2 regions of the Microbaculum marinum genome follow, and region 2 is predicted to be linked to the other one. Evidence: predicted binding sites of a transcription regulator. Region 2 holds the regulator's gene; the other holds the start of a gene.
The links. Region 2 encodes PhoB, which activates phosphate uptake and scavenging genes when phosphate is short. Its sites were predicted from a motif close to TGTCATNNANCTGTCAT; they were not measured.
Positions count from the first base shown of each region.

Region 1: a site for PhoB is predicted at 4,273-4,289, ahead of olsB (l-ornithine N(alpha)-acyltransferase). Genes of this name have one in related genera too.

Region 1 is NZ_JAZHOF010000005.1:384,691-396,137, forward strand. Features, by position in the region: gene V3328_RS14535 (cytochrome P450) at 1-1,156, shown strand, start outside; gene V3328_RS14540 (HdeD family acid-resistance protein) at 1,277-1,864, shown strand; gene V3328_RS14545 (ion channel) at 1,907-2,365, shown strand; gene V3328_RS14550 (YifB family Mg chelatase-like AAA ATPase) at 2,497-4,029, shown strand; gene olsB (l-ornithine N(alpha)-acyltransferase) at 4,415-5,365, shown strand; gene V3328_RS14560 (NADP-dependent malic enzyme) at 5,495-7,777, opposite strand; gene mutS (DNA mismatch repair protein MutS) at 8,016-10,805, shown strand; gene V3328_RS14570 ([protein-PII] uridylyltransferase) at 10,802-11,447, shown strand, end outside.
Region 2 is NZ_JAZHOF010000002.1:452,647-464,093, forward strand. Features, by position in the region: gene phoR (phosphate regulon sensor histidine kinase PhoR) at 1-1,292, shown strand, start outside; gene V3328_RS05685 (substrate-binding domain-containing protein) at 1,495-2,532, shown strand; gene pstC (phosphate ABC transporter permease subunit PstC) at 2,645-4,024, shown strand; gene pstA (phosphate ABC transporter permease PstA) at 4,021-5,313, shown strand; gene pstB (phosphate ABC transporter ATP-binding protein PstB) at 5,393-6,154, shown strand; gene phoU (phosphate signaling complex protein PhoU) at 6,200-6,922, shown strand; gene phoB (phosphate regulon transcriptional regulator PhoB) at 6,977-7,678, shown strand; gene V3328_RS05715 (DsrE family protein) at 7,685-8,053, opposite strand; gene V3328_RS05720 (AraC family transcriptional regulator) at 8,137-9,168, shown strand; gene V3328_RS05725 (GcrA family cell cycle regulator) at 9,216-9,740, opposite strand; gene V3328_RS05730 (aspartate aminotransferase family protein) at 10,175-11,380, shown strand; gene argF (ornithine carbamoyltransferase) at 11,377-11,447, shown strand, end outside.

The sequences.
Region 1 (11,447 bases), on a different contig from region 2:
CGAGCAACTCGAGACCGACCCCTATCCGGTCTATGCGCGGCTCAGGCGCGAGGCGCCGGTGGCCTTCGTCCCGGCGGTCAATTCCTGGCTCGCCACCCGCTGGGACGACGTTGCGGCAATCGGCAAGGATCCGGACCTGTACTCCGCCGAGGACCCCAACGCGCCGGTGTGCGTGGCCTTCGGCATGCCGGCGATCATCCATGTCGACGGCGACGTGCACAAAGCCCTCCGCGACGGCATCGCGCCGCACTACCTGCCGCGCAAGGTTGCAGGCTACATCGACGCGCTTGTGCGTCCGGTCGCCGAGGACCTCGTCGCGAAGATCGGGTCGAACGGCTCCACCGACCTGATGGCGGAGTATTTCGAGCCGATCTCGGTGCTCAGCCTCGCCCGCTCGTTCGGCGTGATGGATGCCGACGTGCCGACGCTGCGCCGCTGGTTCCAGGGCCTCGCCCAGGGGGCGATCAATTTCGAGCGCGACCCCGATCGCGCCGCCGTCTGTGCCGCGACCCGGGCCGAGATCGAGGAGACCCTGGATCCGATCCTGACGCGGCTCGCGCGGGAAAGCGACGGGTCGCCGATCGCCCACATGATGCACCACGGGATGTCCGACGGCGAGGTGCGGGCACGCGAGTTCATCATGCCGTCGATCCTCGTGACGCTGCTCGGCGGCATGCAGGAGCCCGGCCACGGCGGCGGCTCGACGCTGATCGCGCTGCTCGACAATCCGGACCAGCTCGACGAGGTGCGTGCCGACATGGAACGGATGCTGCCCAAGGCGATCCAGGAGGGTATCCGCTGGATGGCGCCGATCGGCACGCAGATCCGCGTGCCGACACGCGACACCGAACTGGGCGGCGTGACCGTGCCGAAGGGGCAGACGATCGCCGCCGTTGTGGCTTCGGCCAGCCGCGACGAGGCGAGGTTCGCCGATCCCGACCGCTTCGACATCCATCGCGACGAAGGCGGACACGCCTCCTTCGGCTTCGGACCGCATTTCTGCGCCGGCAAGTGGTTTGCGAACGCGCAGATCGAGGTCGCGCTTCGGGTGCTCTTGGAGAACACCAGCGAGATCCACCTGGACGGATCGCAGCCGCCCGTCTTTCGCGGCTGGGAGTTTCGAGCCCCCACGTCGCTGCATGTCCGCCTGGCGTGACCCGGCGATCCGGACGCCGGTCCGCCGGGCGGATCGGGTGCCGCGACGTCGCGTTCTGACTGGACGCTGGGGCAAACCCGTGAGACTGTCCGGCCTGTTCAATTCTGGGGAGGCCAATCGATGGAACCGAACACCACCGCGTCGTCGCAATCCGCAATGGTCGACAGGACGCGTGCCGCCATTCACGAACACCGCACCTGGTTCCTGATCCAGGGCGTCATCATGATCATCCTGGGCGCCGCGGCGATCCTGCTGCCGTGGGTCGCCACGCTGGCCTCGGCGATCTTCGTCGGCTGGCTGTTCATCATCGGCGGCGTCGTCCGCCTCGTCGCGACGTTCAGTTCCCGTCGCGCCCCGGGCTTCTGGTGGTCGATCGTCATCGGCATCCTGGCGATCATCCTCGGCTTCGTCATCGTCGCGAATCCCTTGGAAGGCGTGCTGACGCTGACCTACGCGCTGATCATCCTGTTCTTCATCGAGGGGATCTTCCAGATCATCGCGGCGGTCGAGTTCCGCAAGGCGACGGCGTCGAGCTGGATCTGGCTGATCCTCTCCGGCGTCATCGACATCGTCCTCGCCGTGCTGATCTTCGCGGGCCTGCCGGGAACCGCCGCCTGGGCGATCGGCCTCTTGGTCGGCATCAACCTGCTGTTCGCCGGCATCGCGCTGACGATGACGGCGCTGGCCGCCAACAAGCTGCCCGGCTGAGCAGCGCGCGGCCGCGGGGAGGCTGCCGGATACGGGACGGTCATGTTCGACGCCCTCGTCGCCGGCGCCTCCGTCAGCCTGCTCAACATCGCGATCCACGCTGCCGCGATGTCCGCACTGGTGCGGGCCCTGGCAAGCAGGATCGTCACCGCGTTCCACCGCAGCGCCATGGTGCGCCTGGTCGTCATCATGGTCACCTCGGTGGCCGTGCTGATGGCCGCCCACATCCTCGAGGTGTGGGTGTGGAGCCAGCTCTATCGGCTGCTCGGCGTGGCGCCGGCGACCGCCGACCAGTTCGCCTTCGCCTTCGTGAACTACACGACGCTGGGATACGGCAACGTCCTGCCGGAACCGCAGTGGGAGGTGATCGGCCCGATGACGGCGATGAACGGCGTCCTGCTGTTCGGCTGGTCCACGGCCGTCCTGTTTCAGGTGCTGTCGGTCAGCTACAAGGAACTGGACCGGCAGATCCAGCGCGTCGATCCGGATCGGGCCACCTGATACCGCTCCCGGTGCCGCGCCGGGAACCTTGGCCAATGTTCCCAATTTGTTCTTGATTGCACCCCGGCCTTGGCCTAAACTTGACGTTGCGTCAGAGCTCGCAAGGCCTCGAGGGGCAGGAGGGGGACGGCATGGTCGCTCGCGTCACCACGGTTGCATTCGTCGGCATCGAGGCGCGCCGGGTCGACGTGCAGGTGCAGATCGCACCGGGACTGCCGAACTTCTTCATCGTCGGGCTGCCCGACAAGGCCGTCGCCGAGAGCCGCGAACGGGTCCGCGCCGCGCTGACGGCGGTCGGATTGTCGCTGCCGCCCAAGCGCATCACCGTCAATCTCGCCCCTGCCGACCTGCCGAAGGAGGGCAGCCACTACGATCTGCCGATCGCGGTCGGCCTGATGGCGGTGATCGGCGCGCTTCCCGCCGATGCGCTGGCCGGCTGGAGCGTCCTCGGCGAACTGGCGCTCGACGGGCGCATTACGCCGGTAAACGGGGTGCTGCCCGCCGCGATCGGCGCCAACTCGATGGACCTCGGACTGATCTGTCCCGCCGAGTGCGGCCCGGAGGCGGCATGGGCGAGCCCCGCCATGGAGCTGCTGGCGCCGGCCGACCTGATCCAGATCGCCAACCATTTCAAGGGCACGCAGGTGCTGTCGCGGCCGAAGCCGGCCGTGCGCCAGGTCGAAGGGATCAGGCTGGACCTCGCCGAGATCCGCGGACAGGAGACGGCCAAGCGGGCGCTGGAGATCGCCGCGGCGGGCAGCCACAATCTCCTGCTCATCGGGCCGCCCGGCGCCGGCAAGTCGATGCTGGCGCAGCGTCTGTCCGGCATCCTGCCCAGGCTGAGCCCGGCCGAGCTTCTGGAGATCTCGATGATCCAGTCGATCGCCGGCGTGCTGAGCGGCGGCCGGCTGTCGGCCGAACGGCCGTTCCGCGCGCCGCATCATTCCGCCTCGATGGCGGCCATGGTCGGCGGCGGACCGCGCGCCCGTCCGGGCGAGGTGTCGCTGGCCCACAACGGCGTGCTGTTTCTCGACGAACTGCCGGAGTTCACGCCGCAGGTCCTGGATTCGCTGCGCCAGCCGCTTGAATCCGGGGAGACGGTGATCGCCCGGGCGATGCACCGGGTCACCTATCCTTCCCGGTTCCAGCTGATAGCGGCCATGAACCCCTGCCGATGCGGCATGGCCGGCGAGCCGGGCCACTCCTGCCGCCGCGGACCCCGCTGCGCGGCCGACTACCAGGCCCGCATCTCCGGCCCGCTGCTCGACCGTATCGATATCCGCCTCGAGGTGCCGGCCGTCACGGCGGCCGACCTCATCCTGCCGCCGCCGGCCGAAGGCAGCGCCGAGGTTGCAGAAAGGGTCGCGGCGGCGCGCCAGGTGCAGACCGAACGCTATGCAGCGCTCGGGCTCGACGGCGTACGCTGCAACGCGGAGTGCCCGGCGAGCCGGCTCGAGGAGGTGGCGCGGCCGGACGCCTCTGGCATGGCGCTGCTGCGCGACGCCTCCGATACCCTCGGCCTGTCGGCCCGCGGCTTTCACCGGGTGCTTCGGGTCGCCCGCACGCTCGCCGATCTCGACGGCGCCGATGCCGTCGGCCGGATCCATATCGGCGAGGCGGTCAGCATGCGGGCGGCGGGATCGGGGCTGCTGGCGGCAGCCTGACTGATTCGCCGCCGGCACCGGGCAGGCCTCGTGGCACGTCACGGGGGCTCCCGCCGTTGCGGCCGCCTCGACGGCACACACTATTCTCAGTCCCTGCGGCCACGGCGCACCGGCGAAGCGATGAGCTGTGCTGTCCGGAACGCCGGCAAACGTGCGGGATCCGAGGCCAATCCGGCCCCTCCGGCGAATTCAGGATTTCGGCCCGCACGACAAACCGGTTGCGGGGGCCGCTACGTTCGCAATTGTCACAGAACTGTCTGCGAACTATGATTCTAAGGTCGCGGGCGGGTAGGCTGACGGTCCAGGCGCGGACACCGTCGGCCGAGCGACCGGCCGCGAGGGGGAGACGAGCCGTCTATCAGCCATGATGCGGCAAAAGAACCAGATGCGACTGACCGATCGATTCCGGCCGACGCGACTCGTGCGGCGGTTCGTTCCGCTTGGACCGTTCTCGGGCATTGCGGGGCCGGACGGGGGGCTTTCCCCGCTTCCTGCCAGCAGGCCGCCGCTGCCCGATCCGCTGAAGCGCATCGGCTCGCTGGAGGTGCGGCTCGCCCGCAATGCGCGCGAGGTCCGGCTGGCCCAGGCGCTGCGCTACCGGGTCTTCTACCGCGAAATGTCGGCCCAGGCGGGCGCCACCGGAAAGCTGTGGCGCCGCGATATCGACGGCTTCGACGCGATCTGCGACCACCTCCTGGTGATCGATCACGACCCCGATCCGACCATCTTCCGCCGGCTTGGACGTCGTCTCACCAAGCCCGCCGTGGTCGGCACCTATCGGCTGCTTCGCCAGGATGTCGCCGAGCAGTTCGGCGGCTTCTACACCGCCGGCGAGTACGAGGTGAACGAACTCGTCGAGCGGCACCGGCCGAAGCGGTTTCTCGAACTCGGCCGCTCCTGCGTCCTCAAGGAGTATCGCAACAAGCGCACCGTCGAGCTGCTGTGGTCCGGCAACTGGCAGTACGTCCAGCACCACGAGATCGACGTGATGATCGGTTGCGCCAGCCTGGAAGGCACCGAGCCGAGCAAGCTGGCGCTGCCGCTTTCGTTCCTGCACCATCATGCGGCCGCGCCCGAGGAATGGCGCGTCCGCGCGCTGCCGTCGCGCTACGTGCCGATGGATCGCATGGCCCCCGACCAGATCGACATGCGCTCGGCGCTCGGAATGCTGCCGCCGCTGATCAAGGGCTATCTCCGGCTCGGCGCCCATATCGGCGAGGGTGCCGTGGTCGACCACCAGTTCGGCACCACCGACGTCTGCATCGTGCTGCCGGTCTCCTCGATCAACCCGCGCTACTACGGCCATTTCGGCGCGCCGCGCGAACGGCTGTCCTAGGCAAGCACCTCCCGGGGGCCGTGTCCCGGGCCCGGGCCGCAGACTTGCCCGGCCCTCGGATTGAGCCTCGGGCGTTCGACGCTCGAATTGCGCTGCGTTTCGCCGGCGCTGGCGGGCCGACCGGCGTTCTCACCCGTTGATGTTGTAGGCGGCAACGGAGGCCATGTTGACGAGGTCGGTATCGGTGGCGCCGAGGCCGACGATCTGGACCGGCTTGTCGAGGCCGACCAGCAGCGGGCCGATCACGGTCGAGCCGCCGAGCTCCTGCAGCATCTTGGTGCTGATCGAGGCCGAATGAATGGCCGGCATGACCAGCACGTTCGCCGGGCCCGACAGCCGGCAGAACGGATAGGCCGCCATCGCCTCGCGGTTGAGCGCGACGTCGGCGGACATCTCCCCGTCGTATTCGAAGTCGACATGCTTCTTGTCGAGGATCTTGACCGCCTCGCGCACGCGCTCCGAACGTTCCGAGGGAGGATGGCCGAAGGTGGAATAGGCGAGCAGGGCGACCCTGGGCTCGTAGCCGAGCCGGCGGGCAACGCCGGCAGCCTCCTCGGCAATTGCCGCCAGCTCCACCGCGGTCGGCATCTCGTGGATGGCGGTGTCCGCCATCAGCACGGTGCGTCCGCGCGCCAGCGCGATCGAGGCGCCGATCACCCGGTGGCCGGGCTTGGGATCGATGACCCGACGCACCTCCTCCAGCGCGATCGAATAGTTCCGCGTGACCCCGGTCACCATCGCGTCGGCGTCGCCGGTTGCCACCATGCAGGCGCCGAAGGTGTTGCGGTCGGTATTGACCATGCGCTGGCAGTCGCGGAACAGGTAGCCCTGCCGCTGCAGGCGGGAATACAGGTAGTCCGCGTAGTCGGAATTGCGCCGTGACAGCCGCGCGTTGACGATCTCGATGTCGTCGCGCAGCTCGAGGCCGAGTTGGCTGATCGTCTCGCGGACCTGCTCCTCGCGGCCGACCAGCACCGGCATGCCGAGGCCGCCGTTGGCGAAGGCGAACGCGGCGCGGATAACCTGCTCCTCCTCGCCTTCGGCGAACACCACGCGCTTCGGCGAGCGGCGGATCTTCGAATGAATGCGCTGCAGGGTGCCGGCGATCGGATCGCGCCGCGCCGAAAGCTCCTGCTTGTATCCGTCCATGTCGACGATCGGCTTGCGTGCGACGCCCGACTCCATCGCCGCGGCGGCGACGGCGGACGGGATGGCGCTGATCAGGCGGGGATCGAAAGGGACCGGGATGATGTAGTCGGACCCGTACCTGGGCCGGCTGCCGCGATAGGCGGCCGCCACCTGGTCGGGCACGTCCTCGCGGGCGAGGTCGGCGAGCGCCTGCGCAGCCGCGATCTTCATGTCTTCGTTGATCGTCGTCGCCCGGACGTCGAGGGCGCCGCGGAAGATGTACGGGAAGCCGAGCACGTTGTTGATCTGGTTGGGATAGTCCGAACGCCCGGTGGCGACGATCGCGTCCTCGCGGATCTCGGCGACTTCCTCCGGAGTGATCTCCGGGTCGGGATTGGCCATGGCGAAGATGATCGGCTGGTCTGCCATAGAGGCGATCATCTCCGGCGTGAACGCGCCCTTTGCCGACAGCCCGAACACGACGTCGGCGCCGCGCATCGCGTCGGCCAGGCTGCGCGCGTCCGTCTCGGCGGCGTGGGCGGATTTCCACTGGTTCATGCCGTCCTCGCGGCCCTTGTAGATCGCCCCCTTGGTGTCGCAGAGGATGACGTTGTCGTGGGGAAAGCCCATCGCCTTGATCAGCTCGACGCAGGCGATGCCCGCGGAACCGGCGCCGTTGCACACGAGCTTCGTGCTCTTGATGTCGCGGCCGGTGATGTCGAGCGCGTTGATCAGGCCTGCCAGCGCGATGATCGCGGTGCCGTGCTGGTCGTCGTGGAAGACGGGAATGTCCATCAGCTCGCGCAGGCGCTGCTCGATGATGAAGCAGTCGGGCGCGCGGATGTCCTCCAGATTGATGCCGCCGAACGACGGCGCCAGCGGCTTCACGCAATTGATGAATTCGTCGACGTCGAGCGTATCGACCTCGAGGTCGATCGCATCGACGTCGGCGAAGCGCTTGAACAGGACGGCCTTGCCCTCCATCACCGGCTTGGAGGCGAGCGCGCCGAGATTGCCGAGCCCCAGGATCGCCGTGCCGTTCGAGATCACCGCAACGAGATTGCCGCGGGCGGTGTAGTCGAACGCGCGGCTTGGGTCCTCGGCGATGGCGCGCACCGGCACCGCCACGCCCGGCGAATAGGCCAGCGACAGGTCGCGCTGGGTCGCCATCGGCTTGGTCGGCGTGATCTCCAGCTTGCCCGGCCGGCCCTGCTGGTGAAACTGCAGGGCTTCCTGATCGGTAAAGGTGGGACGGCGGCCCGGGTTCTTGGAATCGGATGCCATCTGCAAAGCGTCTCCCCAGTTGTCGCGCCGCCTTTTGACGGGTCGTCCCCGGCGGGCTTCGGACCTTACAGAGCGCCTTGGACGCGCTCAAGGCAATCAACGGGGTAAACTGTTCTGCTCCGGACGCCGTGTCCCCGCCACGGGCCGCGTCTCCTGTCCGGGCAGGGAAGCGGCACGGATCCTTGGGGATAAGCGCGGCAGCGGTGAAACCTGCGCGACGTTCTGCTAGGGTCCGGCAATGACCGCCCGAGCCGCCGAAATCACAGCGACCGCCGACAGTCACGTGGCCGAATCGGATCCGCGCGTGACCCCGATGATGCGGCAGTTCCTGGAGATCAAGACGGCCAATCCGGACTGCCTGCTGTTCTACCGGATGGGTGATTTCTACGAACTGTTCTTCGAGGACGCCGAGACCGCCAGCCGGGCGCTTGGGATAACCCTGACGACGCGCGGCAAGCATCTCGGCGACGACATCCCGATGTGCGGCGTCCCCGTCCACGCCGCCGACGACTACCTGCAGAGGCTGATCGCGCTCGGCCACCGGGTCGCCGTGTGCGAGCAGCTCGAGGACCCCGCCGAGGCGCGCAAGCGCGGCTCCAAGTCGGTGGTGCGGCGCGACGTCGTCAGGCTGGTGACACCCGGCACGCTGACCGAAGACAACCTGCTCGACTCCCGGCGCAATAACTTCCTGGCCGCGCTGGCCCGCACGAAGGCGGCCGGCGACGACGGGTTCGCGCTCGCTTGGGCCGACATCTCGACCGGCGAATTCGGAGTCGCCGAGGCCGCCCGCCTCGAGCTGCCCGCGCTGATCGCCCGCGTCGAGCCGGGCGAGCTGCTCGTTTCCGATGCTCTCTACGACGATCCCGCACTGCGCAACCTTCTCCGCGAGACGCGCGCGGCCGTGACGCCGCTGCCGCCGGCGGTGTTCGATTCGACCTCCGCGGAGCGTCGGCTGCGCGACTACTTCTCGGTCGCCACCCTCGACGGGTTCGGACCGCTCACCCGCGCCGAGACGGCGGCGGCGGGTGCGGTGGTTTCCTATGTCGACCGCACGCAGGTCGGCGGCCGGCCGCCGCTGAGCCCGCCGATCCGGGAGACGCGCGGCGCGGTGATGGCGATCGACCCGGCGACGCGAGCCAACCTGGAGCTGGTAACGACCCTGTCTGGAGACAGGCGCGGCAGCCTCGCGGCGGCGGTCGACCGGACGGTGACGGCCGCCGGCGGGCGCGAACTGACCCGCAGGCTCGCCTCGCCGCTGACCGACCACGCGCGGATCGCCGCGCGGCACGAGGCGGTCGCCTGGCTCGTCGACAACGCGGCCCTGCGCAGGACGGTGCGCGAGGTGCTGCGATCGGCGCCGGACATGGCCCGCTCGCGCGCCCGCATCGCTGTGGGGCGTGGCGGACCGCGGGATCTCGCCGCGATTCGCGACGGCATCGCGGCGGCTCACGCGCTGGCCGGCCATCTCGGCGAGGTGCCGGACGCGGAGGGGCCGGACCGGCTCGCCGACATCGCCGGCCGTCTGCGGGCCCCGCAACGGGCGGTCCACGCGGAGCTCGCCGCCGCGCTCGTCGATGCGCCGCCGCACCTGCGTCGCGACGGCGGCTTCGTGAAGGCGGGTTTCGCCGCCGAACTCGACCAGGCCCGCGATCTGCGCGACGAGAGCCGCAAGATCGTTGCCGGCCTGCAGGCGAAGTACCAGGACGACACGGGCGTCAGGTCGCTGAAGATCCGCCACAACAACGTGCTCGGCTATTTCGTCGAGGTCACCGCCCAGCATGCCGGCAAGCTGACCGCCGAACCGAACTCGCAGACGTTCTTCCACCGCCAGACGCTGGCCAGCCAGATGCGGTTCTCCACGGGGGAACTGGCCGACCTGGAAGGGCGGATCGCGACCGCCGCCGAGCGGGCGCTGGCCCTGGAGATGGAGATCTTCGACGCGCTCGTCGCCAGGGTCGTCGCCGACGGCGAGGCGCTGGATGCCGCCTCCGCCGCGCTCGGCGAACTGGACGTGCATGCCGGCTTCGCCGAACTCGCCGTGTCGCGGGACTACGTGCGCCCGGTGATGAGCGACGACCTCGCCTTCGACATCCACGGCGGCCGGCACGCCGTCGTCGAGCAGGCGCTTGCCGGCGCGGGCGACGGGCCCTTCGTGGCCAATGACTGCGACCTGTCGCCGCCGCAGCCGGGCGACGGCAGCGAGGCGGACGGTGGCCGGATCCTGCTCGTGACGGGGCCGAACATGGCCGGCAAGTCGACCTTCCTGCGCCAGAACGCACTGATCGCGGTGCTGGCCCAGGCCGGCTCCTTCGTGCCGGCCGAGAGCGCCCGCATCGGCATCGTTGACAGGCTGTTCTCGCGGGTCGGCGCCGCCGACGACCTCGCCCGCGGCCGCTCGACCTTCATGGTCGAGATGGTCGAGACGGCGGCGATCCTGAACCAGGCGGGGCCGCGCTCGCTGGTCATCCTCGACGAGATCGGCCGCGGCACCGCGACCTTCGACGGCCTGTCGATCGCCTGGGCGACGATCGAGCACCTGCACGATGTCAATCGCTGTCGGTCGTTGTTCGCCACACATTTTCACGAACTTACCGCCCTGTCGGAAACCCAGGCGCGGCTGTCCAACGCCACCGTCCGGGTGAAGGAATGGAAGGGCGACGTCGTCTTCCTGCACGAGGTCGTGCCGGGCGCGGCGGATCGCTCCTACGGCGTCCAGGTCGCCAAGCTCGCCGGGCTGCCCGCAGCCGTCGTGTCGCGGGCGCGCGAGGTACTGCATAAACTGGAGGAAACCGACCGCAACGCCGGCGCCGCCGGCATCGTCGACGACCTGCCGCTGTTTGCCAGTCACGTCCGCCGGGCCGCCGCTCCGGCGGCCGCAGCGGGTTCGCCGTCCGTCCTGGCCGAGCGGCTCGCCGCCGTGACCCCGGATGACCTGACGCCCCTGCAGGCGCTGGAACTGCTATATGAACTGAAGGCCCTCGCCGCGAATCAGGCCGCCGATCCTGCCGGCGGCCGGGAACAGAGATGAACCGTCCGCACCGACAGCTCTCCGAAATCGTCGAAGCCGGAACGCTCGCCGCCGAGCTGAGCGACCTCCACGACAGGCATGGGACCGGTGGCGACGGCCGCGCCGCCATGCTCGCGCATCTCAAGACGGTGCGCACCGATGCCCTGAAGACCATCGAGGGGTGGCTGTCCGAAGACGGACGCGGCCTGGCGTGCGCGCGCCGTATCGCCGCGCTGCAGGACGCGATCATCCAGGCCGTGTTCATCTTCACGACGACCAGCCTCTACCCAATCGTCAACCAGACGTCCTCCGAACGGCTGTCGGTGATCGCTACAGGCGGATACGGCCGCGGCACCATGGCGCCGGGCTCCGATGTCGATCTGCTGTTCGTGCTGCCCTACAAGAAGACGGCCTGGAGCGAGAGTGTAATCGAGCAGATCCTCTATACGCTCTGGGACATGGAGCTGAAGGTCGGCCATGCCGTGCGATCGGTGGACGACTGCGTGCGGCTTTCGAAATCCGACATGACGATCCGCACCTCGGTTCTCGACGCGCGCTGGATTTGCGGCGACCGCCCGCTCTTCGACGAATTGGCCGCGCGATTTGATTCCGACGTCGTCGCCGGCACCGGCCCCGAGTTTATCGAGGCGAAGCTCGCCGAGC
Region 2 (11,447 bases):
CGGCCCGGCGCACTCCGACCCGCGCCTCGGCGCTCGTGCGGCGCATCGAGGCCGCGCGCTGGCCGCTCGCAATCGCTGCTGCGGTCTTCGTCGGCTGCTGGCTGTTTGCGGGCTTGAGCCTTCCGGTCGCGGCGCTCGGCTTCGCCATCGTCGCGATCGTGCTCCTGCGCCACGGCGATGCCAACGGAAAGCCGGCCGACCGCGCCACCGGCACGGCCGACGTCCTGGACCCGCTTGCCGGATACGCGGCGGTGGCCGACGGCCTGCCGGATCCGTGCTTCCTGATCGACCGGGCCGGCAACGTCCGCTTCCAGAACACGACGGCGAGCAAGCTGTTCGGCGTCGTCGCGAAGAACCAGCCGATCTCGTTCGTGCTGCGGGCTCCGGAGGTCGGCGATGCCGTGCAGCGGGCGAGGGCGACCGGTGCCACCGCGACCGTGACGTTCTTCGAGCGGGTGCCGGCGGACCGCTGGTTCGAGGCGCGGGTGAGCCCGCTGGGCGACGCCGGCCCGGCCGCCCCGGCGCGACCGGCCGTCTACCTGGTCCTGCTGCGCGACCTCACCGAGGCCCAGCGCGTCGAGCGCATGCGGGTCGATTTCGTCGCCAATGCGAGCCACGAACTGCGGACGCCGCTCGCCTCCGTCACCGGCTTCATCGAGACCCTGCAGGGCCCGGCCCGCAACGACGCCGACGCGCGCGAGCGGTTCCTGGAAATCATGGCCGTGCAGGCGCGGCGCATGTCGCGGCTGATCGACGACCTGATGTCGCTGAGCCGCATCGAGCTGAAGGCGCATGTGCGCCCGGAGACGGTGGTGGACGTCGCGCCGATCCTGGAGCACGTCGCCGACGCCATGCATCCGCTCGCCATCGAGAGCGGCGTCGAGCTGAAGCTCGACATCCGCGACCGGCCGCTGTCGGTGGTCGGCGATCGGGACGAACTGGCGCAGGTCTTCCAGAACCTCGTCCATAACGCCATCAAGTACGGCCAGTCGGGCGGCCGGGTCGACGTGACCGCCGTGTCGGTGCAGCGCGGCGCCGGCAAGCCGGCGCGCGCCTCGGTCACGGTGCGCGACTACGGGCCGGGAATAGCCGCCGAACACCTTCCGCGGCTCACCGAGCGCTTCTATCGCGTCGACACCGCCTCGAGCCGCGAAAAGGGCGGAACCGGCCTCGGACTGGCGATCGTCAAGCACATCCTGAACCGTCACCACGGCCAGCTCCTGATCGACAGCAAGCCCGGGGAGGGGGCGGAATTCAAGGTGCTGCTGGACGGCGCGGAAAATGTGACGTGATTCCGTCGTCCACAGTCGTGCGGATGAGATTCCATAACAAAAACAACATATTATCTTGTCATCAATACGTTACAGGCCTGTCGTAGAAGGATCGCACGAGGCCCATAGAGTCGCGGCGGGATGTGGCCCGGGCAAACGCTTCGGTCCGAACCGACGCGTATCGAACCGCGTACTCAATCCGATCCTGACAGGGAGCAATCACGTGAAATATTCCACATTCGCCAGCGTTGCCGCGATCGCGGTAGCGGGGGCCATCGCCGCTTCGCCGGCCGCCGCCCGCGATCAGATCCGCATCGTCGGGTCGTCGACCGTGTTTCCGTTCACGCAGGCCGTTGCCGAAGAATTCGCCAACGCCACCGGCAATCCGGCCCCGGTCGTCGAGTCGACCGGCACCGGCGGCGGCATGAAGATCTTCTGCGGCGGCGTCGGCCCGGATTTCGCGGACATCACCGGCGCCTCGCGTGCCATGAAGGAATCCGAATACAAGGCCTGCCAGGACGCCGGCGTGGACAGCATCACCGAAGTCCTGATCGGCTATGACGGCATCGCCTTCGCCTCGTCGCGCGAAGGCACCACGATGGACATCACCCGGCCGCAGCTGTTCCAGGCTCTCGCCGCCGAGGTCGAGGTGGACGGCGAGATCGTCGCCAATCCGTACAAGAAGTGGTCGGAAATCGATCCCTCGCTGCCCGACGCCGAGATCACCGTTTTCGGCCCGCCGCCCACCTCCGGCACCCGTGACGCCTGGGTCGAGCTGGTCATGGAAGAGGGCTGCGCGTCCTTCCCGGCGATCGAGGCTCTCGAGGACGACAAGAAGGACGAAGTCTGCAAGCGGATGCGCCAGGACGGTCCGTTCGTCGAGGCCGGCGAGAACGACAACCTGATCGTCCAGCGGCTGAACGCCGACCACAACGCCTTCGGCATCTTCGGCTTCTCGTTCCTGTACGAGAACCAGGACACGCTGGAAGGCGAGAAGATCGACGGCGTCGCGCCCTCGACCGAGACCATCGCCGACGGCTCCTATCCGGTGTCGCGCCCGCTGTTCTTCTACGTCAAGAACGCGCACCGCGGCGTCGTCCCGGGCCTGGAGGAATTCGTGACCGAATACGTCTCCGAGGCCTCGATGGGCGAAGGCGGCTACCTCTCCGAGCGCGGCCTCATCCCGCTGTCGGAGGAAGAGCGCACGAAGACCCGCGAAGCCACCGAAGCCGGCACGCCGATGAGCCGCTTCGGCAGCTGATCGCAGAGGCTACCGGTTCTCGCGCCGCCCGGCAGCGGGCGGCGCGAGGCCGTTTCCCCGTTTCCCGCGCCGGTCCGTTTGTCGCCGGTGCCGACTCCCAGGGAGAGCCGTCGTGGCCGGGTACGCACTTCTCCTGATCGTCATCGTTTCAGTCGTCGGATACTTCATTGGCCAGACGGCGGGCAGGCGCTATGTCGCCACCGACGGCCGCCACGTTCATTCGCTGCCCGGCTATCACGGCGCCTTCGTCGCCGTCTGGGTAGGCGTTCCGGCGTTCGTTCTCGTCCTGCTCTGGCTGTTCCTGCAGGGCCCCGTCATAGATCACATGCTGCTGTCCAGCCTGCCGGCCGGCTATCTCGACGGTGACAGCGCCTCGCGCACGAGCCTCGTCCTCTCCGAGATCAAGAACGTCGCCGCCGGGCGCATCTTCGCCGAGCCGACGCCAGACATCACGCGGGCAGCGGAGATGTACAACCGATGGGAGGCGATCGCGCGCTGGGCGATGCTCGTCGTGACGCTGGCGCTGATGATCATCGCGCTGGTCGTGGCGCGCGGCCGGCTGGCCGTCCGGTTCCGGGCCCGCAACAACTTCGAGACGGTGCTGTCGGGCCTGATGATCTTCTGCTCGCTGGTGGCGATCCTGACGACCGTGGGCATCGTCGCCTCTCTGGTCTTCGAGGCCTGGGAATTCTTCAAGCGCGTTCCCCTGCACGAGTTCCTGTTCGGCCTGAGCTGGGAGCCGCAGATCGCGCTGCGCGCCGACCAGGTCGCCGGGAAGGGCGCGTTCGGCGCGATTCCGGTGTTCACCGGCACGCTGCTGATCGCCTTCATCGCCATGCTCGTGGCGACGCCCATCGGCATCTACACGGCGATCTACCTCGTCGAATACGCCAACGACCGCGTCCGCACGGTGGTCAAGCCGGTGATGGAACTGCTGGCCGGCATCCCGACCGTCGTCTACGGCTTCTTCGCGGTGCTGATCGTCGCCCCGGCCGTGCGCGAGACCGGCTCGGTAATGGGCATCGCCATATCGCCGAACAGCGCGCTGGCGGCCGGCGCGGTGATGGGCATCATGATCATCCCGTTCATCTCGTCGCTGTCGGACGATGCACTCAAGGCGGTGCCGCGCACCATGCGCGACGGCTCGCTGGCGCTCGGTGCGACGCGCGCCGAGACCATGGTCAAGGTCATGCTCCCGGCGGCACTGCCGGGCATCATGGGCGGCGTGCTGCTGGCGCTGAGCCGCGCCATCGGCGAGACCATGATCGTGGTGATGGCGGCGGGACTGATCGCCACGCTGACGTTCAACCCGATCGACTCGGTGACCACGGTGACCGTGCAGATCGTCACCCTGCTGATCGGCGACACCGAATTCGACAGTCCAAAGACCCTGGCCGCCTTCGCGCTCGGCCTGGTCCTGTTCGTCGTCACGCTTTGCCTCAACATCATCGCCTTGCGGATCGTCCAGAAATACCGGGAGCAGTACGAATGAGCACCGCTGACGCATCCCTGCCGGCCAAGTTCGACTGGTCCAGCGAAGCCGCGGCCGCGAGGCGCAGGCGCCGCCACATGGCCGACCGCCGGCTGCGCCTGCTGGGCATCGGCGCGATCTGCATCGCGGTCGGGCTGCTCGGCATCCTGATCGTCTCGCTGGTCGCCAACGGCTACCGCTCCTTCGTCCAGACGATGGTGACGGTGCCGGTCTACGTCGATCCGCAATATGTCAGCGAGGACGATCCCTCCAAGGGCAACTACCGGGCGATCGTCAAGGACACGCTTGCGCAACTTTTCCCGGAGGTCACCGATCCGCGCCAGCAGCGCGACCTCGGCCAGCTCCTGACCAACAACACCCAGTACATGATCCGCGACCGCGTCGTCGCCGATCCCGCCCTGATCGGCACGACGTTCGACATCACGGTGCCGGTCTCCGATCCCTTCGACCAGCTGGAGAAGGGCGTGCTCAGCCGCGACCTCCCGGAGGATCAGCGCAAGATCGACGACCAGCAGATCGGCTGGTACGACCAGCTCGTGGAGGAAGGGCGGATCTCGACGCCGTTCAACTGGGGCCTGTTCTTCAACTCAGACAGCCGGTTCCCCGAGCTCGCCGGTCTGGCCGGCGCCATCGTCGGATCGTTCTACGCCCTGCTGGTCTGCTTCCTGATCTCGTTCCCCGTCGGCATCGCGGCGGCGGTCTATCTCGAGGAGTTCGCGCCGAAGAACCGGTGGACCGACCTGGTCGAGGTCAACATCAACAACCTGGCCGCCGTGCCGTCCATCGTGTTCGGGCTGCTGGGCCTGGCCGTCTTCCTCAACTTCTTCGGCCTGCCGCGATCAGCGCCGCTGGTCGGCGGCATGGTGCTGTCGCTGATGACGCTGCCCACCATCATCATCGTGACGCGGGCGTCGCTGAAGGCGGTGCCGCCGTCGATCCGCGAGGCCGGGCTCGGCATGGGCGCCTCCCGGCACCAGGTGGTCATGCATCACGTCCTGCCGCTGGCGCTGCCGGGCATCCTGACCGGCACGATCATCGGCCTCGCCCAGGCGCTGGGCGAAACCGCGCCGCTGCTGCTGATCGGCATGAACGCCTTCATCACCTCGCCGCCCGGCGGCCTGCTCGATGCGTCGACCGCCCTGCCGACGCAGATCTTCATCTGGGCCGACAGTCCCGAGCGCGGCTTCGTCGACAGGACGTCGGCCGCGATCCTGGTGCTGCTGGGCTTCCTCATCATCATGAACGGTATCGCCATCTTCCTGCGTCAGCGCCTCGAGCGGACGTGGTAACGGGAGCAACGACATGAACCAAGTGACCACCGCCGAGCAGCGCGCCGCGACCGGGCCGATCATCATCCCCGATCCGGACATGAACCCCGTCCGGGTCTCCGCCAAGGACGTTTCCGTGTTCTACGGCGCCAAGCAGGCCCTGTTCGACGTGGCGATCGACATTCCCGAGCGCTCGGTCACAGCCTTCATCGGACCGTCCGGCTGCGGCAAGTCGACCTTCCTGCGCTGCATCAACCGGATGAACGACACCATCGACGGCTGCCGCGTCACCGGCGACATCACGCTGGACGGACGCGATATCTACGACCGCACGCTCGACGTGGTGGAACTGCGCGCCCGGGTCGGCATGGTGTTCCAGAAGCCGAACCCGTTCCCGAAGTCGATCTACGAGAACATCGCCTACGGTCCGCGCATCCACGGGCTGGCCAGCAACAAGGCGGCGCTCGACGAGATCGTCGAGACGAGCCTGCGCAAGGCCGGCCTCTGGAACGAGGTGAAGGACCGCCTTGACGAGCCGGGCACCGGCATGTCGGGCGGCCAGCAGCAGCGCCTGTGCATCGCCCGGGCAATCGCGGTGAGCCCCGAAGTCATCCTGATGGACGAGCCGTGCTCGGCGCTCGATCCGATCGCCACCGCCAAGGTCGAGGAACTGATCGACGAGCTGAAGGAGAACTACTGCATCATCATCGTCACCCACTCGATGCAGCAGGCCGCGCGCGTCTCGCAGCGCACCGCCTTCTTCCATCTCGGCATCCTGGTCGAGGCCGGGCCCACCGAGCACATCTTCACCAACCCGAAGGACGAGCGCACCCACGACTACATCACCGGCCGTTTCGGCTGATCGCACGTACGTGAGGACAAGCCTCCGCGGACCGAGGAAACGGACATGACGGAACACATCGTTACTTCCTACGACGACGAACTGAAGGCGCTCGCCATCATGATCACGCGCATGGGCGGCCATGCGGAGAAGGTCCTGACGGACGCGACCCAGGCGCTCAACCGCCACGACGAAGAGCTGGCGATGCGCACGATCAACGCCGACGAGGAGATCGACCGGCTCGAACACGAGATCGAGGAACTGGCGATCCTGATGATCGCCAAGCGCCAGCCGATGGCGGCCGACCTGCGCGAGGTCATCGCGGCGATCAAGATCTCGTCCGACCTGGAACGCATCGGCGACCTGGCGAAGAACATCGCCAAGCGGGCGGTGGCGATCCAGTCGGAGACCGGCGCCGTCAAGGCGGCGCTCGGCATCGACCGCATGAGCCGGATCGCGTCGCGCCAGCTCAAGGACGTCCTCGACAGCTACACGCAGCGCGACGTCGACAAGGCCATGGACGTCTGGCATCGCGATTCCGAGCTCGACGCCATGTACACGTCGATCTTCCGCGAGCTGCTGACCTACATGATGGAAGACACGCGCAACATCACGTTCTCGACGCATCTGCTGTTCGCCGCCAAGAACATCGAGCGCATCGGCGACCACGCCACCAACATCGCCGAAACGATCTACTATCTCTCCACCGGCGCACCGCTGCGCGAGGCGCGTCCGAAGAAGGACGCCTCGAGCTTCACGCCGGCCGACTATCCGCAAACCGATGACTGATCGCAGGAAGACGAACGACTTCGAGACGATGACCAATCACGGGATTCAGGGGCAATGAACGCCAAGGTCCTGATTGTCGAAGACGAGGAGCCTCTGACCCTCCTGCTTCGGTACAATCTGGAGTCGGAGGGCTACGACGTCGACGCGGTCAGCCGCGGCGACGAAGCCGAGACGCGGATCCGCGAGGGCGCGCCCGACCTGGTGCTGCTGGACTGGATGCTACCCGGCATCTCCGGCATCGAGCTGTGCCGCCGCATCCGCACGCGTCCCGAAACCAACGGGCTGCCGGTCATCATGCTGACGGCGCGCGGCGAGGAGACGGAGCGGATCCGTGGTCTCGCCACCGGCGCCGACGACTACGTGGTGAAGCCCTTCTCGATCCCGGAGCTGATGGCGCGCGTCAAGGCGCTGCTGCGGCGCGTCAAGCCTGAGCTGATCGCGAGCGTGCTCAACGCCGGCGACATCGAGCTCAACCGCGACACCCACCGGGTGCGCCGCTCGGGCCGGGAGATCCACCTGGGGCCTACCGAGTTCCGGCTGCTCGAATTCCTGATGCAGAGCCCGGGCCGGGTGTTCACCCGCGAACAACTGCTCGACGGCGTCTGGGGCCGCGACGTCTATGTCGACGAGCGCACCGTCGACGTGCATGTCGGACGGCTGCGCAAGGCGATCAACCGCGGCCGCCGGGCCGACCCGATCCGCACGGTGCGCGGCGCCGGCTACGCCTTCAACGAGCAGTTCGTGACCGTCGCCTGACGAGGTTCAGAAGGACAGCGTCGCGGCTCCGGTCCGGATTTCCTCGAACATCGCGCTCGCACCGATCACGACGACGCCGTCCAGCAGGTCGGACTGCCGGTAGCCGCGCGAGGCGACGCAGGGCGGGCAGGCCCAGATGACGCCGCCGCGGTCCTGGAAGGACGAGATCAGCGCCGCCAGCGGCTCCAGCGGCGCCACCTGGGTCATCGTCTGCCCGCCTTTGCGCACCAGGTCGATTGCCGTGCTGGTGAGAAAGAGCGACACCTTCATGCCGGCGCTCAAGGCGCCGTTTGCAATCGTGAAGGCGACCGACGAGAGCTCCGAGTCGATGCCCCTGGTTACGACAATCACGAGTTTTCCGGTTTCCGCAGTCATTGTAATGTGCTCCTGCCTGAACTGCGGATGATCAATAGGCGGCGGGAGTCCTGACGTCTTTGGCCGGAGCGCCGAAAGAGTTGATCGAACGGCCGGCGCCGGCTCGGCCGGCGGGCCCGGGCGGAGACGTGCTGTCGGCGCTGTTGCGCACGGTCCGGCTCGGCGGCGCCCTCCAGTTCTGCCTGATGCCGGAAGGCGACTGGGAAACCGACGACAAGCCGCGCATGGCGGCGCTGGCCACGCGGGCGGTCGCAGCGATCCCGTTCCACATCCTCGTCGAAGGCGAATGCTGGCTGCGCATGCAGGGAGGGGAATGGGCGCTCGAGGCCGGCGACGTCGCCGCCTTTCCGTTTGCGACCGGCCATCAACTGGGCGCAGGCCGCGGCGGCCGCCGGATTTCGCCGACCGACGATCTTCCGCCGAAGCCCTGGAACCAGCTGCCGGTGCTGCGCTACGGCGGCGACGGCCGCCGGGTGCGGCTGCTGTGCGGCTACCTCGAATGCGATGCGGTGAACTTCCGGCCGCTGAGACAGTCATTGCCGACGCTGCTGCACGTGCGCACCGCGACCTCGGAGCAGACCCGCTGGCTTGCCGCGACAATCCGGCAAATGGAGCTGGAGACGGACCACCCGCGGCCGGGGGGACAGTCCGTCATCGAGCGGCTGACCGAGATCATCTTCATCGAGCTCTTGCGCCACCAGATCATCGCCGGGCCGCCGGAGAAGGTCGGCTGGCTGGCTGCGGCCGGGGACCCGGCACTCGGCCGATGCCTTGCCCTGATCCACGATCAGCCGCGTCGGGAGTGGAGCGTTGCCACGCTGGCGGCCGAGGCCGGTCTGTCGCGCAGCACCCTGACGGACCGGTTCGAAGCGGTGCTCGCCACATCGCCGATGCGCTACGTGCGCGAGTGGCGGCTCTATCTTGCGAGCACCGACCTGAGGACGACCGCCAAGCCGATCCCCGTGATCGCGGAAGAGGCAGGCTACGGGACCGAAGCCGCCTTCAGCCGCGCCTTTTCGCGGGCTTTCCACTGTCCCCCCGCCGCCTGGCGGCACGACCCGCGCGACCGGACGGTCCGTTCGAACGGCGTCACCGTCCCGCCCGCCAACGTCTGACTCCGCAGGGACGATGCCGGGCGTAGGCTTTCAGAGCTGAACCCGGGTCAGTTCGCGCCCGACGCCTTGGACCGCTTGCGATCCGAGGCCGGCTGATAGGCGACGCTGCAATGATGCTCGCAATAGGGCACCCCGGACTCCGAGCGCCGGCCGCAGAAGTAGAAGTCGTCATGGCCGGGATCGCCGATCGGCCATTTGCAGGTGTGTTCGTTGAGCTCCAGGATGGTTGCGCGCTGCTCCGGCGGAATGAACAGTTCCGTGACCGGCGCCAGCGTGCGCACGGGGACGATCTCGGCCTCGACCTGCTGCTCGGCCACGACGTTCAACTTCAGCGCGGTGTTACCGATCACCCGCGTGACGGGCCGCGGCGGCATCGAGGGGCTGCGCGCCTTGCGCACGCGGGGCGCAGCCGGACGCGTCGTCTTGGTGCGTCCCGACAGTCCGAGCCGATGCACCTTCCCGATAACCGCATTTCGCGTCACCCCTCCAAGCTCCGCCGCGATCTGGCTCGCGCTCAGACCGTCGGTCCACAGCTTCTTGAGGAGTTCGACACGTTCTTCTGTCCAAGACATCCGCCACTCCATGTCTAGGTTGCGGGCAGACTCCGAGTCCATCGCGGAATCGCGATTTTACGAGCCGCTGTTCCCACTAAATCTGGGTGACGTACTGGTCCGCCGCACGAAATGTCGTACCCAATGCCCGAAAGCTACAATACCGGCGGACTCCCCGGCAACCCCGCAGTAACGGTTCCTCAACGATTTCCCCAGGAACCCCCGAATGTGAGTCGCGAATGCAACACTTTCCCGCCCCCGCGCGCGGGAGACGCGCGGGAGAAGGGTGTCCTGTCCCGATGTCGGCGGGGTCGGACGCCATAGCCGGGGGCGGGATGTCGGCGCCACGGCCCGTTGCCGGCGGCACAGATTGACATCGCTGCCTCCTCGCCTAGAATTAAGCCGGTGCCGCCTCAGCAGGCGGCATATTTCGTTTCTGGACAGGATTCTAAGCCGTGACGTCTGCGCTATACCCAACCTTCGCGCGGGCCGACCTCGCTTTCGAGCGGGGCGAAGGGATTCGGTTGTTTACCGTCGAAGGCGAGGAATATCTCGACTTCGCCAGCGGTATCGCCGTGGTTTCGGTCGGCCACAGCCACCCCCATCTCGTGGAGGCACTGACCGACCAGGCCCGACGCCTGTGGCACGTGTCGAACCTGTGGGAAATCCCGGAGCAGTCGAAGCTCGGCGACCGCCTGACGGAGGCGACGTTCGCGGACGTCTGCTTCTTCACCAACTCGGGCGCCGAGGCGGTCGAGACGGCGATCAAGACGGCGCGCCGCTACCACTATGTGAACGGCGCCCCGGAGCGCTACCGGCTGATCACCTTCGAAGGCGCCTTTCACGGCCGGACCCTGGCGACGATCGCGGCGGGCGGGCAGCAGAAGTACCTGGAAGGCTTCGGCCCCAAGGTGGATGGCTTCGACCAGGTGCCGTTCGGCGACCTCGACGCGGTCAAGGCCGCGATCGGGTCCGAGACCGCCGGCATCCTGATCGAGCCGGTGCAGGGCGAGGGGGGCATCAGGGTCGCTCCGAACGCCTTCATGCGGGCGCTGCGCGAACTGTGCGACGAGCACGGCCTTCTGATGATCCTCGACGAGGTGCAGTCCGGCGTCGGTCGCACCGGCAAGCTGTTCGCGCACGAATGGTCAGGCGTCACGCCCGATATCATGGCTGTCGCCAAGGGTATCGGCGGCGGCTTTCCGGTCGGCGTCTGCCTGGCCACGAACGATGCCGTGAAGGGCATGGCGCCCGGGATCCACGGCACCACCTTCGGCGGCAATCCGCTGGCCATGGCGGTCGGCAATGCGGTGCTGGACATCGTCCTCGAACCGGACTTCCTGGAGCATGTCCGCGACGCCGGGCTGCGTTTCCGCCAGGGGCTGGCGCGGATCGCCGACACCTATCCCGACATCGTCGAGGAGATCCGCGGCGAGGGGCTGATGATCGGCATCAAGTGCAAGGTGCCGAGCAAGGACCTGATCGCGGCCCTGCGCGCCGAACACGTCCTGACGGTCGGGGCCGGCGAGAACGTCGTGCGCCTCGTGCCGCCGCTGATCATCGAGCCGGCGGACATCGACCTGGCGCTGGAACGGATGGATGCGGCCTGCGCGGCCCTCTCAAGCGGCGTCGGCGCCAGGGACGGCGAGGCGGCGCAATGAGCGATCATTCCCCGGCAGGACCGGGTGCCGCACAACCCCGCCACTTCGTCGACCTCACCGAGGTTTC